4 regions of the Saccharothrix sp. NBAS 001 genome follow, and region 3 is predicted to be linked to each of the others. Evidence: riboswitches for the same ligand, from Rfam matches in the RefSeq annotation. Region 3 holds a riboswitch; each other region holds the start of a gene.
The links. Region 3 has a riboswitch for cobalamin ahead of AC0HI0_RS04565 (CbtB domain-containing protein). Riboswitches for the same ligand answer to the same signal wherever they lie in the genome.
Positions count from the first base shown of each region.

Region 1: linked by a shared signal. The riboswitch ahead of cobN (cobaltochelatase subunit CobN) and the one ahead of AC0HI0_RS04565 (CbtB domain-containing protein) in region 3 are both predicted to bind cobalamin.
Region 2: linked by a shared signal. The riboswitch ahead of AC0HI0_RS26690 (putative cobaltochelatase) and the one ahead of AC0HI0_RS04565 (CbtB domain-containing protein) in region 3 are both predicted to bind cobalamin.
Region 4: linked by a shared signal. The riboswitch ahead of AC0HI0_RS06365 (ribonucleoside-diphosphate reductase subunit alpha) and the one ahead of AC0HI0_RS04565 (CbtB domain-containing protein) in region 3 are both predicted to bind cobalamin.

Region 1 is NZ_CM153251.1:142,878-149,923, forward strand. It holds gene AC0HI0_RS00695 (precorrin-8X methylmutase) at 1-117, opposite strand, end outside; gene AC0HI0_RS00700 (hypothetical protein) at 114-1,121, opposite strand; cobalamin riboswitch at 1,134-1,264, shown strand; gene cobN (cobaltochelatase subunit CobN) at 1,299-4,871, shown strand; gene AC0HI0_RS00710 (ABC transporter substrate-binding protein) at 5,184-6,452, shown strand; gene AC0HI0_RS00715 (carbohydrate ABC transporter permease) at 6,461-7,046, shown strand, end outside.
Region 2 is NZ_CM153251.1:6,251,510-6,258,555, reverse strand. It holds gene AC0HI0_RS26710 (cytochrome P450) at 1-363, shown strand, start outside; gene AC0HI0_RS26705 (pyridoxamine 5'-phosphate oxidase family protein) at 351-779, opposite strand; gene AC0HI0_RS26700 (quinone oxidoreductase family protein) at 805-1,710, opposite strand; gene AC0HI0_RS26695 (TetR/AcrR family transcriptional regulator) at 1,807-2,409, shown strand; cobalamin riboswitch at 2,385-2,509, shown strand; gene AC0HI0_RS26690 (putative cobaltochelatase) at 2,549-4,543, shown strand; gene cobO (cob(I)yrinic acid a,c-diamide adenosyltransferase) at 4,553-5,167, shown strand; gene AC0HI0_RS26680 (cobyrinic acid a,c-diamide synthase CobB) at 5,164-6,537, shown strand; gene AC0HI0_RS26675 (cobalt-precorrin-4/precorrin-4 C(11)-methyltransferase) at 6,603-7,046, shown strand, end outside.
Region 3 is NZ_CM153251.1:1,015,526-1,022,571, forward strand. It holds gene AC0HI0_RS04555 (HAD family hydrolase) at 349-981, shown strand; gene AC0HI0_RS04560 (CbtA family protein) at 1,691-2,440, opposite strand; gene AC0HI0_RS04565 (CbtB domain-containing protein) at 2,449-2,634, opposite strand; cobalamin riboswitch at 2,666-2,841, opposite strand; gene AC0HI0_RS04570 ((2Fe-2S)-binding protein) at 3,114-3,791, opposite strand; gene AC0HI0_RS04575 (GNAT family N-acetyltransferase) at 3,875-5,056, opposite strand; gene AC0HI0_RS04580 (GNAT family N-acetyltransferase) at 5,234-5,671, shown strand; gene AC0HI0_RS04585 (FAD-dependent monooxygenase) at 5,656-7,046, opposite strand, start outside.
Region 4 is NZ_CM153251.1:1,458,498-1,465,543, reverse strand. It holds gene metE (5-methyltetrahydropteroyltriglutamate--homocysteine S-methyltransferase) at 1-1,368, opposite strand, end outside; cobalamin riboswitch at 1,486-1,695, opposite strand; cobalamin riboswitch at 1,831-2,048, shown strand; partial or broken gene AC0HI0_RS06365 (ribonucleoside-diphosphate reductase subunit alpha) at 2,115-5,029, shown strand; gene AC0HI0_RS06360 (ribonucleotide-diphosphate reductase subunit beta) at 5,026-6,096, shown strand; gene nrdR (transcriptional regulator NrdR) at 6,220-6,696, shown strand; gene AC0HI0_RS06350 (DUF6069 family protein) at 6,710-7,046, opposite strand, start outside.

The DNA of each region.
Region 1 (7,046 bases), 870 kb from region 3:
CATCCGCACCGCGACCCGCGCGACGTCGGCCGGCAGCCCGGACAGGTCGGCCTCGGCGCGGATGGTGGCGAACGACCGGCGGTAGATCTCCGCGCCGTCCTTGATGTAGCTGGTCACCTGATCTCCTCGTACCCGTCGCCGGTCGCGACGAACTCCACCACGTCGCCAGCCGGCCTGCCGCACCGCCGCGCGCAGCCCGACCAGTGCACCTGGCCCCGGTGCGGGGTACCGATCCAGCGGGCCGCGTCCGCCCGCACGTCGGTCAGCGACTTCGCGCAGCCCGGCCGGCCGGTGCACGCGGTCACCCCGCGCCACGGCGACTCCGGATCGGTGAACAGACCGGACGTGTCGGTGCCGGCGGGCACCACGACGCCGCGCCACGGCGTGACCCGGACCGGCGTGCCCGCGAGCAGCCGCGCGTCCAACCGGCCCAGCGGCACCCCCGCCACCAGGCGGTCGCCGTGCGGACCGGGTGCGACCGGAATCACAGCCGGATCAAGGGTTCTCGGCCCGGGGACGCCCAGCGCAGCGGTGATCTTCCGCACACCGCCGTCCACTTCGGACAAACGCCAGGCGGTGCCCCGGATCGCCTGGAACTCCTCGGCCGCCGCGACCACGGCCGCCACCGGGTCGGTCACGCGCAGTCCCGAGTCGCGGCCGGCCAGCAACAGCGCGTCACCCACCAGGCCGATGTCACCGCCCAGGCCGCTGACCGCCTCACCCACCGTGACCAGGAAGCGTCCGGGCAGGTCGGCCAGGCCGGGCACCCCGCACAGCGCGGCGTCCACCGCGTCCACCAGGTCCTGGTTGTCCTCCAGCGGCGCGGCGATGATGTTGCGCATCCGCTCGTGGGTCGGCGAGGGCAGCAGGCCGGCGTCGCGCAGCCGCGCGCCCAACTCGTGCTCCGCGCCCGGTGCCAGGCCCCTGATCTGCACGTTCGCCCGCGAGGTGAGTTCCAGCCAACCGTCGCCCAGGTCCAGCGCGGCCTGCCGGAGCACGTCGAACCGCGCGGCGGACAGCGTGCCGCCGGGCACCCGGACGCGCGCCAACCCGCCGTCCGCGGCCCGGTGCACGTCGACCGCGCCGGGGCAGGCGTCGGGGCGTTCGCGGTCCTGGGGCATGGGCTGGATGCTAACTCCCCGGTTAGGGTGGGCCGGAACGGCGAAGCAACAGGAGGAAGCCGGTGCGAATCCGGCGCGGTCCCGCCACTGTGACCGGACGCGAGTCCGGGAGTCAGGAACTCCGCCCGCCGTCCCCTACGACCTGGGGCGAGGACCCCCGAGGGATGGAGCCCGCACGTGATCCTGCTGCTGTCGACCTCCGACACGGACCTGCTGTCCGCCCGTTCGAGCGGCGCGGACTTCCGGCTGGGCAACCCCGCCCGGCTGACCGCCGACGACCTGCCCGCCCTCGTGGAGGGCGTCGACCTGGTGGTGGTGCGCATCCTGGGCGGGCGGCGGATGTGGGAAGAGGGCCTGGACCTGCTGCTCGCCGGCCCCCGCCCGGTGGTGGTGCTGGGCGGTGAGCAGAACCCCGACGCGCCGCTGATGGAGCTGTCCACGGTGCCCGGCGGCGTCTGCGCCGAAGCCCACGCCTACCTGGCGCACGGCGGTCCGGTGAACCTCGCCGAACTGCACAAGTTCCTCTCCGACACGGTCCTGCTGACCGGGTTCGGCTTCAACCCGCCGCAGGCCGCGCCGAACTGGGGCGTGCTGGAGCGGCCGGACGGCGCCGCGGGGACCGGCGCGGGGCCGGTGGTCGCGGTCCTGTACTACCGGGCGCACCACGTGGCCGGGAACACCGCGTTCGTGCACGCCCTGTGCGACGCGATCGAGGAGAAGGGCGGCCGGGCGCTGCCGGTGTACTGCGCGTCGCTGCGCACCGCCGAGCCGGCGCTGCTGGCCGAGCTGCGCAAGGCCGACGCGCTGGTCGTCACGGTGCTGGCGGCGGGCGGCACGAAGCCCGCGACCGCGTCGGCCGGCGGTGACGACGACGCGTGGGACGTGGGCGCGCTCGCCGAGCTGGACATCCCGGTCCTGCAAGGGCTGTGCCTGACCAGCAGCCGCGCGGCGTGGGACGAGAACGACGACGGGCTGTCCCCGCTGGACACCGCGACGCAGGTCGCGATCCCCGAGTTCGACGGGCGGATCATCACCGTCCCGTTCTCCTTCAAGGAGATCGACGAGGACGGCCTGACCGTGTACGTGGCGGACCCCGAGCGCGCGCTGCGCGTCGCCGGGATCGCGGTGCGGCACGGGAGGTTGCGGCACATCCCGCCGGCCGAGCGCAAGATCGTGATCATGCTCTCGGCGTACCCGACCAAGCACTCGCGGATCGGCAACGCGGTCGGCCTGGACACCCCGGCCAGCGCGGTCCGTCTGCTGAAGGCGTTGCAGGACAACGGTTACGACATCGGTGACGAGCTGCCCGGCGTGGCCAACCTGGACGGCGACGCGCTGATCCACGCGTTGATCGCGGCCGGCGGCCAGGACGTCGACTGGCTGACCGAGGAGCAGATCCAGGGCAACCCGGTGCGGCTGCCCGCCGCGCGCTACCGCGAGTGGTACGCGACGCTGCCCGAGGACACCCGCGAGGACATGGAGCGGCACTGGGGCCCGGCGCCCGGCGAGCTGTTCGTGGACCGCTCGAAGGACCGCGACGGCGAGATCGTGCTGGCCGGCCTGCGGTCGGGCAACGTGGTGGTGATGGTCCAGCCGCCGCGCGGGTTCGGCGAGAACCCGATCGCCATCTACCACGACCCGGACCTGCCGCCGAGCCACCACTACCTGGCCGCCTACCGGTGGCTGGAGGCCGAGTTCGGCGCGGACGCGGTGGTGCACGTCGGCAAGCACGGCAACCTGGAGTGGCTGCCCGGCAAGACGGTCGGCATGTCCGCCGGCTGCGGCCCGGACGCGGCGCTGGGCGACCTGCCGCTGATCTACCCGTTCCTGGTCAACGACCCGGGCGAGGGCACGCAGGCCAAGCGCCGCGCGCACGCCACCCTGGTCGACCACCTGGTGCCGCCGATGGCCCGCGCGGACAGCTACGGCGACATCGCGCGGCTGGAGCAGCTGCTGGACGAGCACGGCAACATCGCCGCGATGGACCCGGCCAAGCTGCCCGCGATCCGCGCCCAGATCTGGACCCTGATCCAGGCCGCGAAGCTCGACCACGACCTGGGGCTGGACGACCGGCCGCACGACGCCGAGTTCGACGAGCTGATCCTGCACGTCGACGGCTGGCTGTGCGAGATCAAGGACGTCCAGATCCGGGACGGGCTGCACGTGCTCGGCGAGGCCCCGACCGGGCAGACCCGGGTCAACCTCGTGCTGTCCATCCTCCAGGCCAAGCAGATGTGGGCCGGCCAGGTCGCCGCGCTGCCCGGCCTGCGGGAGGCGTTGGGGCTCGACGACACCACGCGCGCCTCGACCGACGCCGTGGAGGCGCGTGCGCGGGAACTCGTGCAGGCCATGGAGGACGCGGACTGGGACCCGGCCGTCGCGCGGACGTTGACCGAGTCCGAGGACGTGGCGCGGATCCTGGAGTTCGGCGCGCTGGAGGTCGTGCCGCGACTGGCCCGCACGACCGACGAGATGACGAACCTGCTGCACGCGTTGAACGGCGGGTACGTGCCGGCCGGGCCGAGCGGGTCCCCGTTGCGCGGCTTGGTGAACGTGCTGCCGACCGGGCGCAACTTCTACTCGGTGGACCCGAAGGCCGTGCCGTCCAAACTGGCCTGGGAGACCGGGCAGGCGATGGCCGACTCGCTGCTGGAGCGCTACCGCGCGGACACCGGCGAGTGGCCCGCGTCGGTCGGCCTGTCGGTGTGGGGCACGTCGGCGATGCGCACCTCCGGCGACGACATCGCGGAAGTGCTGGCGCTGCTGGGCGTCCGGCCGGTGTGGGACGACCAGTCGCGCCGGGTGACCGGGCTGGAGGTCGTGCCGCAGGCGGAGCTGGGCCGGCCCCGGATCGACGTGACGGTGCGGATCTCCGGGTTCTTCCGGGACGCCTTCCCGCACGTGGTCGCGCTGCTGGACGACGCGGTGCAGCTGGTGGCGGGGCTGGCGGAGCCGGATTCGGAGAACTTCGTGCGGGCGCACGCCGAAGCCGAGCTGGCCGAGCACGGCGACCGGCGGCGTGCGACGCTGCGGATCTTCGGGTCCAAGCCGGGCGCGTACGGGGCCGGGCTGCTCCCGCTGATCGACAGCCGCAACTGGCGCGACGACGCCGACCTGGCCGAGGTCTACGCGGTGTGGGGCGGGTACGCGTACGGTCGCGAGCTGGACGGCGTCGAGGCGCGGGTCGACATGGAGAGCGCGTACCGGCGGATCGCCATCGCGGCCAAGAACATCGACACCCGCGAGCACGACATCGCCGACTCGGACGACTACTTCCAGTACCACGGCGGCATGGTCGCGACCGTGCGGGCGTTGACGGGCAAGGCACCGGCGGCGTACGTCGGCGACAGCACGCGGCCGGACGCGGTGCGCACGCGGACGTTGCACGAGGAGACGAACCGGATCTTCCGGGCCCGCGTGGTGAACCCGCGTTGGCTGGCGGCGATGCGCAGGCACGGCTACAAGGGCGCGTTCGAGCTGGCGGCGACCGTCGACTACCTGTTCGGCTACGACGCCACGACCGGTGTGGTGGCGGACTGGATGTACGAGCAGTTGGCGGCCAGCTACGTGCTGGACCCGGAGAACCAGAAGTTCCTCACCGAGTCGAACCCCTGGGCGTTGCACGGGATCTCGGAGCGGCTGCTGGAAGCGGCCGACCGGGGGATGTGGGAGCACCCGGAGGCGGCGACGTTGGACGCCCTGCGCGCGGTGTACCTCCAGACCGAAGGCGACCTGGAGGACGGGCGGTGAGCGGGTCGATTTCGATCGCCCGACCTTGATCGCCCGATCTTGAGCGCTTGATCTGGGTCGCCGATCCTGAGCGGTTGATCCCGAGGTGCCCGGCGGCGGTGTCGAGCGGGGCGCTAGGCTGTTCGACGCAACGACCCCGGCGGATCATTTCGCCGGGGTCGTGTTGGTTGCCAAGGGTTTTCGAGCTTTCGTCTTCTTGCGTGGTGGGCCTGCGATGTGGGACGGCGTGCTTGACACGGCGGGTGGCGCGCACCACACTTCGGCGGGTCTGGGAGCGCTCCCAGAATGCCGCCGATCATGTGAGGAGTCCTCGTGCGCCAACGTCGAGCAGTCCTGGCCTCGGTCCTGGTCGGAGCCGCCGTGCTCGCGGCGTGTGGTTCCGGCGGTGCCGGCTCGGACGGTCGGGTCGAGCTGACCGTCGCGACGTTCAACGAGTTCGGCTACGAGGACCTCTTCGCCGAGTACGAGGCCGCGCACCCGGACGTCAAGATCACCCACCGCAAGACCGGCCAGGCCGCGCCGCACCACCAGAACCTGTTCACCAAGCTGGCCGCCGGATCGGGGACCGCCGACGTGGAGGCGGTCGAGGAGGGGTTCCTCAGCCAGGTGCTGGCGAAGTCCGGGAAGTTCAACGACCTCAACGAGATCGGGCCGGGCGACGTGCGGCCGGACCGGTGGCTCAAGTGGAAGGTCGACGCCGTCACGACCAAGGACGGCAAGCTGATCGGCTACGGCACCGACATCGGCCCGCTGGCCATGTGCTACCGGACGGATCTCCTGTCGGCGGCCGGCCTGCCGACCGATCCCGAGGGCGTGCGCCGGATGTTCGCCACCTGGGACTCGTACTTCGCGGCGGGCGACCAGTACGTGGCGGCGGTCGGGAAGCCGTGGTTCGACTCGGCGGCGCAGATCTTCAACCCCATGCACAACCAGGCGGCCACCGGGTTCTTCGACCGGGACGACAAGTTGGCCATCGAGGTCAACGACGACCGCGGGATCTGGGACCAGGTGACCGGCGCGGTGGCGCGCGGCCAGTCCGCGAAGCTCGTGGCGTGGAGCAAGGAGTGGCAGGACGGCTTCAAGCAGTCGGCGTTCGCCACCAAGACGTGCCCGTCGTGGATGCTCGGCGTGATCGAGGGCAACGCCGGGGCCGAGCACGCGGGCAAGTGGGCGGTGACGGCGGCGTTCCCGGGCGGCGGCGGCAACTGGGGCGGGTCGTACCTGACCGTGCCCCGGCAGTCCAAGCACGCCAAGGAAGCGGCGGCGCTGGCGGCCTGGCTGACCGCGCCGGAACAGCAGATCAAGGCGTTCGTCGCGAAGGGCACGTTCCCGAGCCAGCCGGCGGCGCTGGCGTCGCCGCAGTTGATGGACCAGACGAGCGCGTACTTCGGCGGGCAGAAGGTCGGGGCGCTGTTCGCGGAGCAGGCGTCGAAGGTCGCGGCGGCGCAGTACAAGGGGCCGCAGGACGGGGAGATCCAGGACAACGTGGTCGCGCCCGCGCTCCAGGCCGTGGAACAGGGGAAGTCGGCGGAAGAAGGGTGGCGGCAGGCGGTCGAGGGTGCCAAGAAGGCCGCGAAGTGACGTCTGCGATGACGGGTGGGTGGGACGTCGAGTCGTCCTCGTCTTCGTCAGGGTCGTCGTCTGGGTCGTCTTCGCCGTCGCCGTCGTCGTTTCGGTCTGGTGGGTGGTGGCAGCGGTTCGACGCGCGGTACACGCCGTATCTGTTCGTTGCGCCTTTCTTCGTGTTGTTCGGTGTGGTCGGGCTGTTTCCCCTGCTGTACACGGCATACGTGTCGTTGTTCGACTGGGAGTTGGGGGCGGACTCCACGCCGTTCGTCGGGTTGGGCAACTACGCGGCGTTGCTGGCGGATGAGAGGTTCTGGAACGCCCTGGTCAACACGTTGAGCATCTTCGTGTTGTCGAGCGTTCCCCAGGTGGTGGTGGCGGTGGGGATCGCCGCGCTGCTGAACACCGCGTTGCGTGGGCGCACGGCGTGGCGGATGGGGGTGCTGCTGCCGTACGCGGCTTCGCTGGTGGCGTTGACGATCATCTTCGCGGACCTGTTCGGGCCGAAGTACGGGATGGTCAACGACGTCCTGGAGTTCTTCGGGGCGTCGAGGATCGACTGGCAGGCTTCGCGGTGGTGGAGCCACGTCGCGATCGCGGCGATGGTCG
Region 2 (7,046 bases), 5.2 Mb from region 3:
CCGGTGACCATCGCCGGCGTGGACGTCCCGGCGGGCGCGCAGCTGCTGCTGATGCTCGCGGGCACCGGCTCCGACCCGGACGTGTTCGCCGAGCCGGAGCGGCTGTGCCCGGTGCGGCCCAACGCCCGCAAGCACCTGGCGTTCGGGTTCGGCCGGCACTTCTGCCTGGGCGCGGGCCTGGCCCGGCTGGAGGGCGAGGTGGTGCTGCGGGAGACCTTCGAGCGGTTCCCGCAGCTGCGCCTGGCCTCCGCCGAGCCACCGCCGATGCTCGGGCTGCTGTCGTTCCGCGCGCCGTTGAGCGTCCTGGTCGACCTGGGCGGCCCGGTCGGGTCGACGCCCGACCGGGCCGTTCAGTTCGCGTAGCGGCGCACCGAGTCCGGGTGGATGACCAGCCGGACCCAGTCGCCCGCCAGCATCGCGGCGAGTTCGCCGGCGCGGGTCGGGTCGTCGAGGTCCCAGTAGCGGGCGGCCAGCCGGGAGCACAGCTCGTGCGCCCCGTCCGGCTCCACGGTGGCGGGGCCCGCGACCGACACCCAGTGCTCGCGCTCGCCGACCGGGGCGGCGACGACGAGCGAGGCGCGCGGGTCGCGGGCCAGCCGCCGCACCTTGAGCGAGTCCGGGGCCGTGAACAGCTGGACCGCGCCCTCGGCGGTGGCCTCGAACCACACCGGCCGGGGTTGGGCCGGGACCGGCCCGGCGGCCACGGACAGGAACCCGTGCAGGGGGCGGGCGAGGAGTTCCAGGTCCTCGGCGGTCAGCGAACTCTGGTCGGCGCTCATCACGGCCTTTCCGGTCTTCGGGTGATCACGGGACGAGCACCAGCTTGCCCGTCGTGGCCCGGGACTCCAGCGCCCGGTGCGCGCGGGCGGCCTCGGCCAGCGGCAGGGCCTCGCCGAGCACGGTCCGCAGCCCCAGCCCGAGCGCCTCGCGCGCCAGGTCGGGGGTGGCCCGCTGGGCCAGGCCGATCAGCGCCGCGCCCTTGGCGAACACCTCCGACGGCGTGACGTCGAGCGGTTCGCCGCTCGCGAACCCGAACAGCAGCAGCCGGCCGACACCGGGCCGCAGCAGCTCGAACGACCGCCGCGCCACCGACCCGCCGACCGACGAGAACGCCACGTCCACCTCGGCGACCCCCTCGTGCCAGCCGTCCACGCCGTAGTCGACGGTCTCGTGCGCGCCCAGGTCACGGGCCAGCGCCAGCTTCTCCGCCCCCCGCGCGGCGGCCACCACGACGGCCCCGGCCCGCGCCGCGAGCTGCACCAGGAGGCTGCCGACCCCACCCGCGGCGGCCTCGACCAGCACCCGTTCACCGGCCACGAGACCGACCCGGCGGACCGCCTGCACGGCCGTGGCGCCCTGGAGGAACAGGGCGAGCGCCCGGTGGTCGTCGACGTCGTCGGGGACCTCCACCGGCTCCTTGAGCACGGCCAGCTCCGCGTACGCCTCGCCGGACGGCACGCCGATCACCCGCCGGCCGTCGGCGGTCACCCCGACCACCTCGGAGCCGAGCCGCCCGTCCGGCGTGACGGCCGCCGGGTACCACGGGAACAGCTTCGCGCCCCGGCCCGACCGGATCACCGTCTCGCCGTAGTTGACGCCGATCGCGGTGACCCGGACCAGCTCCTCGCCCGGTCCGGCGACCGGGTCGGGCACCTCGACCTCCCGCAGCACCTCGGCCGGACCGAACTCCGTGAACCGCACCGCGCGCATGGCTCCCCCTTCGACGGATTAACCGGACCATTGGTCCGGTTGACCTCCGCTACAATACGGACCAACGGTCCGCTTTTGTCAAGGGGAGGTTCGCCGGTGGCCGAACGTGCGGACGCCGCGCGCAACCGCGCGGCGATCCTGGCCGCCGCCTGCCGGCTGATCGGCGAGCACGGCCTCGACGGCGTGAACATGGCGGACGTCGCGGTCGCGGCGGGCGTCGGCAAGGGCACCCTGTTCCGCCGGTTCGGCGACCGGGAGGGCCTGGTCCAGGCCGTCGTCGCGGAGAGCGCGCGGGCGTGGCTGGCCGAGTCCGAGATCCTCGTCACCGCCGCGGACCTGCCCGCCGCCGAGAGGGTGATCACGTTCGTCGGCACCCTGTTCGACCACGTGCTGGCCTCCCTGCCGGTGATCCGGGCGCTGGAGCGGGTGACGGCCGCGAGCACCGGGTGCGACGCGAACTTCGCCCTCACCCACCGCCGCCTCCAGGACCTGATCGCGCAGGTCAGGCCCGATTCGGACGCCGACTACCTGGCGCACGCGCTGCTGGCCAACCTGCGCGGCGAGGTGGTCCACCACCTGGTCCACCGGATGGGGCTGCCGGTCGAGCAGGTCCGTTCGGGTGTGACCGCGCTCGCCCGCGCAGTGCTCACCGGGGACTTGGAGCCGGTCGACCGAAGTGCGACGATGCCGGGGCTGTAGGGGTGCGCGAGGAAGCCGGTGCGAATCCGGCGCGGTCCCGCCACTGTGACCGGGCACGTGGATCCGGGAGTCAGGAACTCGGCCCCCGATCTCACCGCACCGGACCCGGGCGTGGACACCCGAGGAAGGACACCGCCGCATGGGCGCGCGTTTCCCCTTTTCCGCCGTCGTCGGCCACGACGACCTCCGCACGGCGCTGCTGCTCAACGCCGTGCACCCCGGTATCGGCGGGGTGCTCGTCCGAGGCGAGAAGGGAACCGCGAAGTCGACCGTGGTCCGCGCCCTGGCCGCGCTGCTGCCGACCCTGGACGTGGTCGCCGGCTGCCGCTTCGGCTGCGACCCCGCCGTGGACGCCGAGTGCCCGGACGGCCCGCACGACGGCCCGGCGGAACGCCGCACCGCGCGCCTGGTCGAACTGCCGGTCGGCGCGACCGAGGACCGGCTGATCGGCTCGCTGGACCTGGAGCGCGCGCTGACCGAGGGCGTGCGGGCCTACCAGCCCGGCCTGCTGGCCGCCGCGCACCGGGGCGTGCTCTACGTGGACGAGGTCAACCTGCTGCACGACCACCTGGTCGACCTGCTGCTCGACGCCGCCGCGATGGGTCGCGCGCACGTCGAGCGCGAGGGCGTATCCGTCTCGCACGCCGCGTCGTTCCTCCTGGTGGGCACCATGAACCCGGAGGAGGGCGAGTTGCGGCCACAGCTGCTGGACCGCTTCGGCCTCACCGTGGCCGTGCGGGCGGCCCGCGACGTCGGCACCCGGACCGAGGTGATCCGCCGCCGGCTGGCCTACGAGGCCGACCCCGCCGGTTTCGCCGCCCGGTGGGCCGACGAGGACGCCGCGCTGGCCGCCCGGATCGTGGCGGCGCGCGCCCGGCTGTCCGCCGTCGTGCTGCCCGACGCCGAGGTGCGCCGGATCGCCGGCATCTGCGCCGCGTTCGACGTCGACGGGATGCGCGCGGACCTGGTCGTGGCCCGCACCGCCGTCGCGCACGCCGCGTGGCGCGGCGCGGACGAGGTCGCCGAGCCGGACGTGGAGGCCGCCGTCCGGCTGGCCCTGCCGCACCGCAAGCGCCGCGACCCGTTCGACGAGCCCGGCCTGGAGGAGCAGCAGCTCGAAGACGCCATGCGGCAGGGCGCCGAGCACGCCGCCGACGACCCCGACGACGAAGGCCCCGACGACGGCGGTCCCGACGACGGGCCGGACGGCCCGGACGACGGCGGCGGGCTCCCGCAGGACGCCCCCGAAACCCCGTCCGACGCCACCTCGGACAGCTCCGCGCCGCAGCGGCCCGGCGGGTCGTCCGGCGAACGCACGCACGCGCCCGCGCCGTCGTTCAAGGCCCGGCTGCTCCAGGTGCCCGGTGTCGGCGAAGGCGCTCCCGGCAAGCGTTCCCGGGCCCGCGCCCGCACCGGCCGGGTGGTCCGCTCGTCCACCTCGGACGGGTCGGGCCTGCACCTGGTCGGCACGCTCGGCGCGGCGGCGCCGTTCCAGGCCGCGCGCGGGCGCAGCGGCCCCGGTCTGCTGCTGCGCGGCACCGACCTGCGGCTGTCGGTGCGCGAGGGCAAGGAGAGCAACCTGGTCCTGTTCGTGGTCGACGCGTCCGGCTCGATGGCCGCGCGGCAGCGCATGTCGGCGGTCAGCGGCGCGGTGGTCTCCCTGCTGCGCGACGCCTACCAGCGCCGGGACAAGGTCGGCGTGATCACCTTCCGGGGCGCGGGCGCGGAAACCGCCCTGCCGCCGACGAACTCCGTGGACGCCGCAGCGGCCCGGCTGCGCCAACTGCGCACCGGTGGCCGCACCCCGCTGGCCGACGGCCTGCTGCGCGCCCGCCGGGTGCTGGAGGTCGAACGGGTCCGCGACCCGCGCCGCCGCCCGCTGGTGGTGCTGCTCACCGACGGCCGCGCCACCGCCACCGGCTCCGGCGGCGACCCGATGCGCGACGCCCTGCGCGCGGCCGGCCTGCTGGCCGCCGACGAGGTCGCCGCGGTGGTCGTGGACTGCGAGTCCGGCCACGTCCGGCTCGGCCTCGCGGGCCGGGTCGCCCAGGCGCTGGGCGCGGTGTGCCTGCGCCTGGAGGAACTGTCCGCCGACCAGGTCGCCGGCGTCGTGCGCGCCGCGCGGGCCGCCTAGGAGACCGCCGTGCCCCAAGGACAGCCGTCCGTCGTCCCGGTCGACGGGCTCACCACGAAGCAGCGGCGCAACCGGCCCCTGACCATCCTGCACACGGGGGAGATGAAGGGGAAGTCGACCGCCGCGTTCGGGCTCGCGCTGCGCGGGTGGAACCAGGGCTGGTCGATCGGCGTCTTCCAGTTCGTGAAATCGGCGAAGTGGAAGGTCGGCGAGGAGTCGGCGTTCCGCGCGCTGGGCCGGCTGCACGAGCAGACCGGCGAGGGCGGCCCGGTCGAGTGGCACAAGATGGGCGAGGGCTGGTCCTGGTCCCGCAAGGCGGGCACCGAGGAGGACCACGCCGCCGCCGCGCTGGAGGGCTGGCGCGAGATCGCCCGCCGGCTGGCCGCGCAGCGGCACGGCGTGTACGTGCTCGACGAGTTCACCTACCCGCTGCACTGGGGCTGGATCGACGTCGACGAGGTGGTCGCCACCCTGCGCGACCGGCCCGGCCACCAGCACGTGGTGATCACCGGCCGGTACGCGCCGGCGGCGCTGGTCGACGTCGCCGACCTCGTCGTGGAGATGACCAAGGTCAAGCACCCGATGGACGCGGGCCAGAAGGGCCAGAAGGGGATCGAGTGGTGAACCGCCTGGTGGTCGCCGCGCCCGCGTCGGGCAGCGGCAAGACCACCGTGGCCACCGGCCTGATGGCGGCGCTGCGCCGCGCGGGGGACCGGGTGGCCCCCTTCAAGGTCGGGCCGGACTACATCGACCCCGGCTACCACGGGCTGGCCACCGGCCGGCCGGGCCGCAACCTGGACCCGGTCATGGTCGGCGAGCACCGGGTCGCGTCGCTGTTCGCGCACGGCGCGCGCGGCTGCGACCTGGCCGTGGTCGAGGGCGTGATGGGCCTGTTCGACGGGCGGGTGGACACCGAGGGCATCGGGTCCACTGCGCACGTCGCGAAGCTGCTGTCCGCGCCGGTGCTGTTCGTGGTGGACGCGCGCGGCCAGAGCCGCAGCCTGGCGGCCCTGCTGCACGGCTTCCGGGGCTACGACCCGACCGTGCGGCTGGGCGGCGTGATCCTCAACCAGGTCGGCTCCGAGCGGCACGAGCACGTGCTGCGCGGGGCGTGCGCCGAGGTCGGGCTGGAAGTGCTGGGCGTGCTGCCGCGCGACGACAAGTTCCGGCTGCCCTCCCGGCACCTGGGCCTGGTCACCGCCGCCGAGCACGGGCAGCCCGCGCTGGACGCCGTGGACGCGATCGCGTCGGCCGTCGCCGAGCACGTCGACCTGGCCGCGGTGCGCCGGCTCGCCGCGCAGGTGCCGGCGCTGGCCGTGCCCACCTGGGACCCGGCCGCGGAGGTCGCGCCGGTCGGCGGCAACCCGGTGGTCGCGGTCGCGGGCGGCGCGGCGTTCACCTTCGGCTACGCCGAGCACGTCGAGCTGCTGCGCGCGGCCGGCGCGGACGTCGTCGTGGTGGACCCGCTGCGCGACCCGGGCCTGCCGGACGGCACGGCCGGTCTGGTGCTGCCCGGCGGGTTCCCCGAGCAGCACGCCGCCGAGCTGTCCGCCAACGACGGGCTGCGCGCCGCCGTCGCCGCGTTCGCCGCCGCCGGCGGCCCGGTGCACGCCGAGTGCGGCGGGCTGCTCTACCTCGCGCGCGAGCTGGACGGCGCGCCGATGTGCGGCGTGCTCGACGCGGTCGGCGCGATGACCCCGCGCCTCACGCTCGGCTACCGCGACGCCGTCGCGCCGTTCGACTCGGTGCTGGCCCGGGCGGGCAGCCGGATCACCGGGCACGAGTTCCACCGGACCGCGCTGAGCGCGCCCTCGGGCGCCCGGCCGGCCTGGCAGTGGCGCGGCCACGACCAGCGGCCGGTCGCCGAGGGGTTCGTGCTCGACGGCGTGCACGCGTCTTACCTGCACACGCATCCGGCGTCCGCGCCGGAGGCCGTGGCCCGCTTCGTGCGGGCCTGCGCGACCGAGCCCGTGCGGTACGAGGCCACTCGATAGTGGTTCGCGCCGGCGCGGTACGGTCCTTGCCCACCAAGCCGTACACGTCGTGGGGAGCAGTTGTGATGACTGGTCGGGTCACCTTCGTGGGCGCCGGTCCCGGTGCCGCCGATCTCATCACCGTCCGGGGCTCGAAGCGGATAGCCGAGGCCGACGTGGTGGTGTGGTCGCCCGCCGTCGTCGAGGCCGAGTGCGTGCGCGAGCACGCCCGCCCGGACGCCGAACTCGTGGACTTCTCCCGGGTGTCGGAGTCCGAGGTGGTCGACCTGTACCGGCGCGCGTCGGCGAGCAAGCTCAAGGTGGTGCGGCTGCACGCGGGCGACCCGTCGCTGTGGGGCGGCCTGCGCGAGCAGCACGAGACGTGCCAGAAGCTCGGCCTGGCCGTCGAGGTCGTGCCCGGCGTGTCGGCGGTCTCCGCCGTGGGCGCGTCCGTCGGGCGCGAACTGACCACTTCGGACGTCGCGCAGTCGCTGGTGCTGACCGGGCCCGAGGGCGCGGAGCACGTGGCC
Region 3 (7,046 bases):
ACCGCGACCCCGGACCGGAGTCCACCGTCGGCCGCGAGGTCGAGGTCTTCCACGACCCGGCCGTCCCGGGGCGGGCCCGCACCGCCGAACTGGGCCAGGACGTGCCCGCCTGGCCGTTCACCGCGGCCTTGGTGGACTCGGCGGGTGCCCGGCCTGACCGGCGGGGGCGCGCCGCCCGCCGCGCGGTGGTGGCGGCCCGGTCGGCTCGGCGAGTGGCGGCCCGGCACGACCGGTGCGTCCGGCCCGGACCCGAAACGGCCGTGGTCCGGAGTGGTGCGGAAAGCGGAGAGTCCGCTCGGTGAAGGTGGAGGAAGCCCCGTGGTGAGCGTCGAAGCGGTGCTGTGGGACATGGACGGCACCCTGTTGGACTCGGAGAAGCTGTGGGACGTCCCGCTCTACGAGTTCGCCGAGAAGATGGGCGGCACGCTGTCGCTGGAGACCCGGCAGGCCATGGTCGGGTCGAACGTGCCCACGACCATGGCGTTGCTGTTCGCCGAAGTGGGCCTGACCCCGACGCAGGAGGAGACGGCCGACGGCGCGGCGTGGATCCTTCGGCGCACCGAAGAGGTGTTCCGGGCCGGGCTGCCGTGGCGGCCGGGGGCTCGGGAGGCGTTGCGCGCGGTGCGGGCGTCGGGCGTGCCTATGGCGTTGGTGACCTCGACCGAGCGGGCGTTGACCGAGGTCGCCCTGGACACCATCGGGCGTGACCTGTTCGACGTGACGGTGTGCGGTGACGAGGTGGACGGCAACAACAAGCCCCTCCCGGACCCGTACCTGAAGGCCGCTGCCCTGCTCGGCGTGGACGCTGCGGCGTGCGTGGCGATCGAGGACTCGCCGACCGGCGTGAGGTCGGCGGTGGCGGCGGGGTGCACGGTGCTCGTGGTGCCGTGCGACGTCCCGGTGCCGCCAGGCGAACGCCGCGTCTTCCGCGACTCCCTGGTCGGCGTCGACCTGGCAGCCCTCGCCGCCCTCCGCGCCTAGGCAGTGTCCTGTAGTTGGCCATCTAGTTGATCATCGGAGTCAGAGCTTGATGGCGGCGATGGTGAGTTCGGCCGCCGCGCGGACCGAGGCTCACGCGGCGGGTGATCTGGTCTGCCCGTTCGGGACAGGTGCACACGATCCGGCGCGTCCGCGCAGGACCCGCCCGGTGGACTTGTGCGAGTGGGCCTTGTCCGCGACGGCACCCTCGGGCCGGACGCGGGGACGTCCCGGTCCGGATCGGGCGACGCGGCTGCCGTCGAGCGGCGGCGGCAGCCGAGGGTCGTCCCCGGCGTGACCCGGCGTGACGATGACGCCGGCGGCGCATCCCCTTTTTCCGGGCCCCGGCGGCGTGCCGGTGGGCCCGGACGATGCCGGAGTCGACGCCGATGATCCACTCCGGTTCGCCGACCGAGTCGTCCTTGACGACCACACGGTCGAAGATCCGCTGCCTGCGGCCACGCCCCGGTACCGGTAACAACGACTCGATCACAGCCCACGCCCGATCGGTCAGCCCACCACGACCCACCATGAACCAGAACCACCAGACACCCTGATCAACGGCTCACAGGACACTGCCTAACACCGCCTAGACCTCCTGGACCCCGGACAGCTGCCGGGCGTCGCGGCCCGGACGCGACAACGGCACGTCCCCCGCAGTGCGGTCAACTGGGGACGTGCCGTTGTCGGCAGTGCCTTGAGCCGGCTCCGGTCAGGCGACGGCGGCCTTCGTCCTGCTGGTGGTGCCGCGCACTGCCGGGTCGACCAGCAGACCGAACACCACGCCGAGACCCAGCCACAAGGTGGCAGTCTCGGCGAGCGACGCGAGGCGGAACTCCCACAGCACGTTGCTCGGCATGTCCGCCGGCACCGCGTCCGGCGGACCCGGGAACACCAGCAGGATCACCGCGAACGCGACCACCACGGCCAGCGCGACCACGGTGGCCCGCACCGGCCCGCTCAGGTGCTCCAGCCGGGACGCCAGGAAGCTCGCCCCGAACACCACCAGCAGACCGGCCGCGATGACGCCGAGGTAGAGCACCGTCCGGTAGTCCACCGTCTCCGGGTCGCCCACCGCCGGCGGGTTGGCCGGGTACTTGACGGCCGGCAGCAGCGCCGCCGCCCCGAACACCGCCGCCGCGAGCGTCACGCTCCGGCCGAACGGCGGCCGGCCCGCGAACCAGCGCCGCGACCCGGCGTACGCGGTGGCGAACAGCGCGCCCACCGCCAGCCCGACGATGATCGCCGCGAGCACGCCGCCGAGCATCTGGGTGCCCCGGCCGAACATCTCGCCGTGGTCGTGCGCACCGGGCTCCACCGGCGCGGCGGCACGGGCCTCCTCGACGGCCAACGCGGCCCGGATCGGCACCTCGACCACGACGAGACCGACCAGGCCCGCGAGCAGACCGCCGACGCCACCCGCGCCGACGCCCCGCAGCAGTAGGTTCTTGTAGGTGTCCACGGCCGGCCCTAGTGGCACGGGACGCCGAGCGCGTGACGCCCGTCGTGGAAGAACTCGTGCAGCGACTCGGCGGCGTGGCCGAGCGCGATGCCGTTCTCCTGGAGGACCAGCCAGGTGATCAGCAGTGCGACGAGTGCGACGGCGTAGGCCCACTTGGGAATGGGGATGGACAGGGTGTGCGCGGGGCTCGTCAAGACGGCCTCCTCCATACCTCGTGGAAGGTCAACAACTACTCGCGCCGCAGCCGGTCTCCTGACTCCCGGATCGACACCGTCCCCGCGTCTTCCCAGTCGCACCGCGCGACCAGTGACGTTCTCGGCGGGTTGGCTCCCCGGTCACAGTGGCGAGGACCGCGCCGGATTCCCACCGGCTTCCCGTCCACTGCGGCTGTGGAACCGTAGATGTCCACTGCGTCCGGGCACAACCGACCAGACGAGTTGTCGTCTACCTCACGTGCACCAAACACGATCAAGCGCCGCTTTTGTCCTGGTTCTCCGCCCGCCGGACCGGGACGTCGCAGGTAATCGCCGCCCCCTGAGGGCACCCCGGCCGAGCCGTCACCGACTGTTCGCCACGCGTCCCACATGTCGGCACGCCCGTCCCGCACCGCCCTGAACCGACGATTGGTTCCCGCCGGGCGGCAGGCGCCTGCGGCGACCGTCGCAACGGCGGTTCACCGCGCCGGGAGCGGGCAGTCCCCACAGGTCCCGCCACCGTCGAGGCGGTAGTAGAGGCAGCAACTGCGCCGCCGGAACGCGACCTCGCCGGGAAACGGGATGAAGTCGCCCGACCCGAGCAGCGGCGACTCGCCCAACAGCCGTTCGCCCAGCGCCACGCACTGCTCGGCGGACGCGGTGCCGCTGCGGCTCACCGTCCGCAACGCCCCGGCGACCGCCGACGCCGCGTTCCCCCACAACAACCCCCGAGCCACCGGCACGACGCCCCGGATCGCGGCCACCACCGGCTCCAACGACTCGGCGATCGACACACCCGGGACAGGTTCGCCGATCCGCACCCGCATCCCGTCCGGCCCGAAGTGCCACCACACGTTCCCCGGCCGGATGTCCGGCGCGACCCCGCCCACGGCGTGCGCGGCGACCGTGGGGCACAGCAGCCGCGCGGTGTACCCGAGGAAGAACAGGGACGCCGAAACCCGGGCCTCCCCGGTCCGATACCGCTCGCCGATGGTCCGCAACGCGTCCGGCAGCGCCTCCCCGCCCACCAGGTCGTCGCCCGATCGCCAACCGCCGCCGTCCGCGTCGGGAGCGGGGCGACCCACGTCCAAGGCGAAGAACGGGCTGATTCCCCGGATCCGGCGCAGCGTGGACAGCACTGGGGTGTAGTCGGACACGTGGCCAGTGTGCCCGCCGCCGATCGGGACACGACGACCACGGTGATGGGTCTGCCGCTCGGGTCGGGTGTCGAGTCGGCCGGTTACGGGATGTAGAACGTCAGGATGTCGCTCCGGACCGGCGGGAACAGCACGGTCATCAGGTCGGCGTTCGGGCCCGGGTAGACGTCCGGGAACCGCGCGGTCAGCCCGCGCAGACCGTGCGGGCCGAACAGCAGCGACGCCAGCAGGTCCGGCGCCACCCCGGCCCCGCCGGCGGCGGCCGGTGCCTGCATCACTCCGCCGGGGACGACCTGGCCGACCTCGCCCGCCTTGAACGGCAGGCGGACGTGCGAGCGGTAGAACGACAGCACCGCCTCGCCCTCGTCGTCGCCGAACGGCGAGGCGGCCAGCCGCCTGCCGAACACCGGACGCAGGTGGTCCAGCAACGCCACCGGGTCGGCGATCCGCACGTAGTACGAGTTCGCGTCCTCCGGCACCGGCCCCAGGAGCGGTTCGAGCGCCGCGCCCGCGACCGTCCCCGGACGCTCGTTGGCCGCCGTCGCCCCGGTGTGCGCGACCAGCGCGTGCACGGCGGCGGCGTCGACCGCGGCCACCTCGCCTAGGTGCACGCCTTCGTCCGGCGGCGTCGAGCGACCGGTGCCCACCGGCACGCCGTCCCGTTCCACCAGCCACTGCCGGCTGCCGCCGCGCGCCACCAGCCAACGCCACAGCTCGGTCGCGTGCGGCATCCGCAGGTCGGCCCGCCGCTGTTCGGCGTCCTGCAACGCCGCCATCGCCGGGATGTCGTCGAGCGTCGCCTCACGCACCACGTCGGTGCTCGGCGGCGGCGTGCCGACGACGTCGCGGGTCGGCGCGATCGGGATCGCGTAGGTGTAGCCGAACCGCCGGTAGAAGTACGGGATGCCGATCATGACGTTGACCAGCTGCCCGCGCGCCGCCGACCGCTCGTGCGCCCACCGCATCAACTCCCGGACCAGGCCGCGACCCTCGTAGTCCCGGTGGGTCGCCACCAGTTCCACCTGCCCGGCGGGGATCTCCACGCCGTCCAACACGAGTGTCTCGTTCAGCAACGTCGTCGTGGACACCACCCGGTCGCCGTCCACGATGACCGCGCACGTCTCCCACCCGGCATCCGGGTCCGACACCACCAGGTCGTGGTCGACGGCGTCCTCGGGCTCGCCCCGTTCGGCCAGCAGGCTGCCGATCTGGTCGAGGTCGCGTGGCTCGGCGGTGCGCAGCACCAAGCCGTCGGGCAACGTCATCACCGCAGTGTCTGCGTACTCCTCTCGTCGTGCCACTGGATTTCCGGGCCGGCTGTCAGGGGTCGGCTGGCCGGGTCTGCTGTCTGGGTCGGCTGGCTGGGCTGCACCTCCGGACCCCGGTCCATCGGTGACCGAATCGATTTGGCGGCCCGGCTTCGGGTGCCGCACAATCCGGCCATGTCCTGGCTGCCGTCCGACTTCGTCCACCCCACCCGTGTCGAGCTGGGTGCGGACCACCACCTGAGGCCGATCCAGGAGTCCGATGTGGACCTGGACTACCCCGCCGTCATGGGTTCGCGGGAACGGCTCTGGTCGATCTTCGGCGAGAAGTGGAACTGGCCGCCCACGACGATGACCTACGAAGCGGACCGCGCCGACCTCGCCCGCCACGCGCGGGAGGCCGAAGCGCACCAGTCGTTCAACTACGCCTTGTTCGACAACGCCGAGACCGCCCTGCTCGGGTGCGTCTACATCGACCCGGCGGAGGACGCCCTCATCTCGTGGTGGGTGGTGGACGAGTACGCCGGTACCGCGCTGGAACGTGCGCTGGACGCCTTCGTGCCCGAGTGGATCGCCCGGGACTGGCCGTTCGCCACCCCTCAGTTCGGGCTCTGAACCAGGGTTTCGCCTCCGGGCTTCGCGGGAATCGGCGGGGGTGTGCTGTCGGCCGGGGCGCCGAACCACCTGTGTAGGGCGCGGGTCAGCTCCTCCGGGCTGGTGCCCGCCCAGGCGACGTAACCGTCCGGCCTGACCAGGACCGCATCGGCCGGTGGGACCGGAGTGGTCGTGGTGTGGACGTCCACGCGGTCGGCCCAGGGGACCGCAGTGGCGCGCAGGGTCGGGTTGTCGGTGAAGACGAGCAGCAGAGGGCGGCCCGAGCGGGACAGGTGGGCGAAGGTCCTGTTGCCGGGCAAGGGGATGTCGGGCATCCACCGGCCGGTGAGCGGGTGGGGGTCGGTGAGCGGGCGGGGTGTGGAGTCGGTGCCCGTGGTGGTCTTCGGGCCGGCCATGTCGTAGACGGTGTCCGCGCCGGACATCAGGTGGGAGATGCGGCGAACGGCCGTCTGGTCTTGGAGCAGCTCGGTCAGGACCTCCCGCAGCGCGGTGATGTTCGGGCCTTCGGACAGGAGTGCCGTCTGGGCGCGGCTGTGGGTGATCACGCGCCGGCCCACCGGACGGCGTTCCGACTCGTAGGTGTCGAGCAGGCCCTCGGGTGCCCAGCCGTTGAGGTGCGCGGCCAGCTTCCAGCCGAGGTTCAGGGCGTCCTGGAGGCCGAGGTTCAGGCCGGGGCCGCCCACACCGGACTGGACGTGGGCCGCGTCGCCCACCAGGAAGACCCGGCCCTTGCGGTAGCGGTCGGCCAGGCGGGAGTTGGTGCCCTCCGCCCTGCGGTTGAGCGCCGGCGGTTGGCCGTTGTCGGGCTCGCTCATCGGCAGGTCGATGCCCAGCACGCGCTTCGCGGCGTCGCGGAGTTCGGCCAGCGGCATCTCGTCGGTGTCGGTCAGGCCCGAGTTGCCCCACTCGATCATGGCGATGCGGTAGACGCCGGGCTGGAACATGCCGAACGCGAAGACGCCGTGCTCGGTCCGGTGGAACGTGCCCGGCCAGAGCACGCCCAGCCCGGGAATCTCCAACTGGCCGGTCCGGTGGTCGGCCACCGGTTCGTGGATCACCACCTGGCCCGAGCGGTGGGTGAAACCCTCGTCGGTGACGCCGGGGAACCCGATACCGGCCCGTTTGCGGACCGTGCTGTGCCCTCCGTCGGCACCCACGACGTACCGCGCGGTGAGTGCGTACGGACCGTCCGGTCCGGTGACGTCTACCGTCACGTGGCCGTCGTGCTGGGTCAGGTCTCTCACCTGGTGGCCGCGCGTGACCTGCACGCCCGCGTGGCGCTCCAGCAGTTCCTCCAGTCCGCGTTGCGGCACGGGCAGCGCGAACAGGGCGTTGTCGTCCACTGTGGACAGGTCCAGCGGGAGCGCGCCGAACT
Region 4 (7,046 bases), 440 kb from region 3:
CCGGGCGATCTCGGCGCGCATCCGCTCGTCGTACTCGCCCGCCGCCAGCTCGCCCGACCGCAGGCCGGCGCGGGCGGTGCGGATCCCGGTCGTCTGCGGGAAGGACCCGATGGTCGTGGTGGGCAGCGCGGGCAGGCCGAGGTGGGCGTCCTGCGCCGCCGCCCGCTCGGCGTAGGGCGCGCGGTCGCGGTCGTGCGGCCCGAGCCCGGCCAGCCGCGCCCGCACGGTGTCGTCCCGGCGGGGAGCGGCGAGCGGCTCGTCCGCCGCGTCCGCCCATGCCCCGTCCACGCCCTCGCGCAGCGCCTGCCCGAGCAGCACGACCTCGCGGACCTTCTGCCGGGCGAACGCCAGCCGCCCGCGCACCGCCGGTTCCAGCGCGGTCTCGGCGTCGAGGTCGTAGGGCACGTGCAGCAGCGTCGAGGAGGTCGAGATCACCACCTCGTCGGCGAGGCCGAGCAGCGGCACGGCGGTGGCCAGCGCCCGGCGCAGGTCGGTGCGCCACACGTTGCGGCCGTCGACCACACCGGCCACCAAGGTCTTGTCCCGCAAGGCGGGCACGGCCGCGATGCCGTCCACCGAGCCCGCGACCAGGTCCACGCCGACGGCTTCGACGGCGGTGCCGGCGAGCACCTCCAGCGCCGGGCCGAGCGACCCGTAGTAGCCGGTGACCAGCAGCTTCGGCCGGGAGTGCAGGGACGCCAGGCGGGTGTAGGCGCGGCCGAGCGCGGCCAGCTCGGCCGACGTGCGGTCCGCGGCGAACGCGGGCTCGTCCAGCTGCACCCACCCGACGCCCTCGGCCGCCAGCTCCACCAGCAGCTCGACGTAGACGTCGACCAGGTCGTCCAGCCGCGCCAGCGGGTCGGTCCCCTTGGCCAGCAACAGGAACGTCACCGGGCCCAGCACGACCGGACGGGTGGTGACGCCCAGCGCGCGGGCCTCGCGGTACTCGGCCAGCGGCTTGTCGCCGGCCAGCCGGAACACCGTGTCCGGCTCGATCTCCGGGACCAGGTAGTGGTAGTTGGTGTCGAACCACTTGGTCAGCTCCAGCGGCGGCAGGTCGTCGGTGCCGCGCGCCGCCGCGAAGTAGCTGTCCAGCTCCGATTCGCGCCGGTAGCGCGGCGGGACCGCACCGACCAGGAACGCGGTGTCCAGGACGTGGTCGTAGAACGAGAAGGTGTTGCCGGGCACCGAGTCCAGCCCGGCGTCGCGCAGTTGCGCCCAGGTGGCCGCGCGCAGTCGCGCCGCGGTGTCCAGCAGGGCCTGCCGGTCGATGTCCCCGGCCCAGTACCGCTCGACCGCCCGCTTGAGTTCCCGACGTGGACCGATCCGGGGGTAGCCCAGGACGGTGGCGCCGATTTCGCTGGTCACTAGCTCTCTCCTCGCGAGCGCGTGGGACGCCCGGGGATTCCCGGGCACGCTTCGCGGGCGGCACGTGCCGCGTCCGCCGCTGCCCACCCGAGAGGCCACCGGACACCGCGGGCCCGGTGGGCACGCGGACGGGTGGCAGGTCTTCGGACTCGCGGGCGCACCACTCGCTCCTACCGGCCGTCGCTTCCCACGCTCGCGCGCAGTGCTCGATTGACGGCTTTCGTTCCCGCTCACCGCTGCGGGGCAGTCCCGGATTCCCACCGGGTTCCCTCTTGCCTCGCCCCGACCGACTTCAGACCGGGGCGAACCACCAGCACCCGCGAGCGTAGCGCACGGTGGGCCCCCGTCCCGAGGACCGGGAAGCGCCCGCGCGACGGCCCGCGCGACGGTCCCGGAGACCTACATCACGCGGCACGCGACACGCCCATCTGGGGTCGTGTTGCGAACCGATCTACAACATGTAGTGTCTCGCCCGTCGATGGTTCCGACGCCCTCTTCGAGGGCCGAGGAGGCAAGAGGGAACCCGGTGCGAGTCCGGGACTGCCCCGCAGCGGTGAGCGGAAACAACCGCCGTCACGAAGCACTGGGAGCGCGTGCTCCCGGGAAGCGACGGCCAGTAGGTCCGGCTGGACAGCCGGGTGTCCGCGAGTCCGAAGACCTGCCAGCGATGCGCGCGCCGACCGGCGTGCGCGTGTCCGGGGCCTCGTGGGCGGGCCGACACGGATGGTGCGCCGTCGTGCGCGCCGATGCGTGGTCGCCGCGTGCTCCGGGCCGTTGAGGCTCGCGAGGAGAGGGCTTTGTCGACCACAACCACGGGCACCGGGGTCACCCAGGTTCGGGTGATCCGCCGCGACGGCAGCGTCTCGGCTTTCGACCCCACCAAGATCCAGGTGGCGATGACCAAGGCGTTCCTGGCCGTGGAGGGCGACGGCGCGGCCGCGGCGTCGCACCTGCACCCGCTCGTGGCGGAGCTGACCGCCCAGGTGGAGGCCGCGCTGCGCAAGCACGCCCGGCCGGAGACCGCGCTGCACATCGAGCAGATCCAGGACCAGGTCGAACTCGTGCTGATGCGCGGCGGCCACCACAAGGTCGCCCGCGCCTACGTGCTCTACCGCGACGAGCACGCGAAAGCCCGCGCGGTCACGCCGGTCGCCGTCCGGTTCCGGGTGAAGGACGCCGACGGCGGACTCTCCCCGGTCGACTGGGAGCGGATCGCGGTCGTGGTCGGCGAGGCGTGCGCGGGCCTGGCGGACGTGTCGGCGGAGCCGGTGCTCGCCGAGGTCCGGCGCGCGCTCTACGACGGCATCCCGGTCGACGAACTGGCCGTCGCGCTGGTCATGTCGGCGCGGACGCTGGTGGAGACCGAGCCGAACTACTCCTTCGTCGCCGCCCGCCTGCTGCTCGACCAGCTCCGCCGCGAGGTGCTGACCAGGGTGGCGGGCCGCCCGGTGGAGGCGACCGGCGAGCAGATGTCCTATGTGGACTACTTCCCGGCGTACGTGCGGCTGGGCGTCGAGCTGGAGCGGCTGGACCCGGCGCTGGAGACCTTCGACGTGGCCCGGATCGCGGCCGCGATCCGCCCGGAGCGCGACGCGAAGTTCGACTTCCTCGGCATGCAGACCTTGTACGACCGCTACTTCCTGCACGACCACGGCGTCCGGTACGAGCTGCCGCAGGCGTTCTTCATGCGGGTCGCGATGGGGCTGGCGCTGCGCGAGGACGACCGCGAGGCGCGGGCGATCGAGTTCTACGAACTGCTCTCCACGTTCGACTTCATGTGCTCGACCCCGACGCTGTTCAACTCCGGCACCACCCGCGCCCAGCTCTCGTCGTGCTTCCTGACCACGGTCGACGACGACCTCAAGAGCATCTTCCAGAGCTACCAGAACAACGCGCTGCTGGCGAAGTTCTCCGGCGGGCTGGGCAACGACTGGACGCCGGTGCGCGGCATGGGCGCGCACATCAAGGGCACCAACGGCCAGTCGCAGGGCGTCGTGCCGTTCCTCAAGATCGCCAACGACACGGCGGTCGCGGTCAACCAGGGCGGCAAGCGCAAGGGCGCGGCGTGCGCGTACCTGGAGACCTGGCACGTCGACGTCGAGGAGTTCCTCGACCTGCGCAAGAACACCGGCGACGACCGGCGGCGCACGCACGACATGAACACCGCGAACTGGGTGCCCGACGAGTTCCTCCGCCGGGTCGAGGCGGACGCCGAGTGGACCCTGTTCTCCCCGGACGAGACGCCGGACCTGCACGACAGCTACGGCCTGGACTTCGCCGCCCGCTACCGCGCCTACGAGGCCGCCGCCGACCGGGGCGAGATCCGGGTGTTCAAGCGCGTCCGGGCCACGGAGCTGTGGCGGCGAATGCTGACCATGCTGTTCGAGACCGGCCACCCGTGGATCACGTTCAAGGACCCGTGCAACCTGCGCTCGCCGCAGCAGCACGCCGGTGTCGTGCACTCGTCCAACCTGTGCACCGAGATCACCCTGAACACCGGCGCCGACGAGGTCGCGGTGTGCAACCTCGGCTCGGTCAACCTGGCCAACCACGTGACCACGCGGGGCCTGGACGCCCAGCGGCTGGAGCGCACCGTGCGCACCGCCGTGCGGATGCTGGACAACGTGATCGACATCAACTACTACACGATCCCGGAGGCGAGCCGGTCCAACCTGCGGCACCGGCCGATCGGCCTGGGCCTGATGGGGTTCAGCGACGCGCTGTTCACCCTGCGGCTGGTGCCCGGCTCGCCGGAGGCCGTGGAGTTCGCCGACCGCAGCATGGAGCACATCGGTTACCACGCGCTGTCGGCGTCGGCGGACCTGGCGCGCGAGCGCGGCAGCTACGAGTCGTTCGACGGCTCGCTGTGGAGCCGGGGCGTCCTGCCGATCGACTCGATCGCCCTGCTGGCCGAGGCCCGCGACGGCGCGCTGGACATGGACACCTCGTCCACTCTGGACTGGGACGCGCTGCGCACCAAGGTGCGCGGCGGGATGCGCAACTCCAACACGATGGCGATCGCGCCGACCGCGACGATCTCCAACATCTGCGGTGTCGGCCAGTCCATCGAGCCGCTTTTCCGCAACCTGTACGTGAAGTCGAACATGTCCGGCGACTTCACCGTCCTCAACCGGCACCTGGTCGCCGACCTCAAGGCGCTGGGCCTGTGGGACGAGGCGATGGTGTCGGACCTGAAGTACTTCGACGGCTCGCTCGCGCCGATCGACCGGGTGCCCGACGACCTCAAGGCCCTCTACGCCACCGCGTTCGAGGTGCCCTCCGAGTGGCTGATCGAAGCCGGGTCGCGCCGCCAGAAGTGGATCGACCAGGCGCAGTCGCTCAACCTCTACATCGCCGCGCCCAACGGCCGCAAGCTCGACAACCTGTACCGGCTGGCCTGGCACAAGGGCCTCAAGACCACCTACTACCTGCGGTCCACCGCGGCCACCAGCGTGGAGAAGTCCACCCTGCGCGGCACCGACGGCAAGCTCAACGCCGTCCGGCCCGGCGCGGCACCCGCGGCTCCCCCGCCGCCTCCCCCGCGCCGACGCCCGCCGCGCCGCCCCCGCCGGCGGCCGTGCCGGCGACGATCCCGACCGTGACGTCGGACGACGCGCTCGTCTGCTCGATCACCGACCCCGACTGCGAGGCCTGCCAGTGACCACCGACCTCCCCGACACCTCCGGCCTGGGCTCCATCGAGCGCGGCGCGGGCCGGGTGCACGTCGACGACAAGTCGATGATCAACGCCCGCGCGGACGTCAACCAGCTGCTGCCGCTGAAGTACCACTGGGCGTGGGAGAAGTACCTGGCCGGCTGCGCCAACCACTGGATGCCGACCGAGGTCTCCATGCAGGCCGACATCGCCCTGTGGCGCTCCCCCACCGGGCTGACCGAGGACGAGCGCCACACCATCAAGCGCAACCTCGGCTTCTTCGCCACCTCGGAGTCGTTGGTGGCCAACAACATCGTGCTGGCCGTGTACCGCCACCTGACCAACCCCGAGTGCCGCCAGTACCTGCTGCGCCAGGCGTTCGAGGAGGCCGTGCACACCCACACCTTCCAGTACATCTGCGAATCGCTGGGCCTGGACGAGGGCGAGCTGTTCAACATGTACCGCGAGGTGCCGTCGATCACCGACAAGGCCGCGTGGGCGCTGAACTACACCCAGCACCTCGAAGACCCCGAGTTCCGCACCGGCACGCCGGAGACCGACCAGGCGTTCCTGCGCGACCTGGTGGCGTTCTACGTGGTGTTCGAGGGCATGTGGTTCTACACCGGCTTCGCCCAGATCCTCTCGTTCGGGCGGCGCAACAAGATGATCGGCATCGCCGAGCAGTACCAGTACATCCTGCGCGACGAGTCGATCCACCTGAACTTCGGCATCGACTCGATCAACCAGATCAAGATCGAGAACCCGCACCTGTGGAGCGACGCCTTCCAGGCCGAGGTGCGCACCATGCTGGGCGAGGCGTGCGAGCTGGAGATCGCCTACGGCCGCGACACCATGCCCAACGGCCTGCTCGGCCTCAACGCCGACCAGTGCGAGCAGTACATGCACTTCATCACCAACCGCCGCTGCGCGCAGCTCGGCCTCGCCCCGGTCTTCGGCCCGTCGGACAACCCGTTCCCGTGGATGTCCGAGGCGATCGACCTGAAGAAGGAGAAGAACTTCTTCGAGACCCGGGTGACCGAGTACGCCTCCGGCGCGTCGCTCGACTGGGACTGAGCCGAGCACGGGGGGCCGGGGCGCGGACCCCGGCCCCGGCTACGGTAGCGCGAGATCTGTCCAGCGCCCGTCGCGACCGCCCCGGCGCGACGGGCGTCCAGGCCGTGGGAAAGGCGACCAGCTGTGCGCTGCCCGTTCTGCCGCAACGCGGACTCCCGCGTGGTCGACTCGCGCGAGGTCGACGAGGGCCAGGTGATCCGCCGCCGGCGGTCGTGCGCCGCCTGCGGGCGCAGGTTCACCACGGTCGAGGAAGCCGTCCTGGCCGTGGTCAAGCGCTCCGGGGCGACCGAGCCGTTCAGCCGGGACAAGGTGGTCAACGGCGTGCGCCGGGCCTGCCAGGGCCGCCCGGTGCACGAGGACGCCCTGCACCTGCTCGCCCAGCGCGTCGAGGAGACCATCCGCTCGACCGGGTCCGCCGAGATCCCCAGCCACGAGGTGGGCCTGGCGATCCTCGGCCCGCTGAGCGAACTCGACCAGGTCGCCTACCTGCGCTTCGCCAGCGTGTACCGGTCCTTCTCGTCGGTCGAGGACTTCGAGAAGGCGATCACCGCGCTGCGCACCGGGCAGGACGACGCCACCGGGCCGGACGAGCAGGAGTAGGCCGCCCCGGCGGTCAGACCCCCGGTCCGCGATCCGGGTACCCACGATCGGTGTACCCGCGATCCGGGTACACCCGGTCCGGGTACGCCCTGGTGCCACTGCGGGCCACCCCGTTGAGCATGAGCACGATCGAGACCCCGAGCACCAGGTTGATCAGGGCGGTCGCCAGGCCGGGGCCACCCAGGCCGCCGATGCCCAGCGGCAGGATCACCGCGATGGCGGTCAGCAGCAACCCGATCCAGGTGAAGAACTGGCGCGACCGGGGCGTGCTGACGATCAGCAGGTTGAGCAGACCGGTCGCGAGCAGCGCCGCCAGCGCGGCGCCCAACGCGTAGGTCACGGTGTTGGCG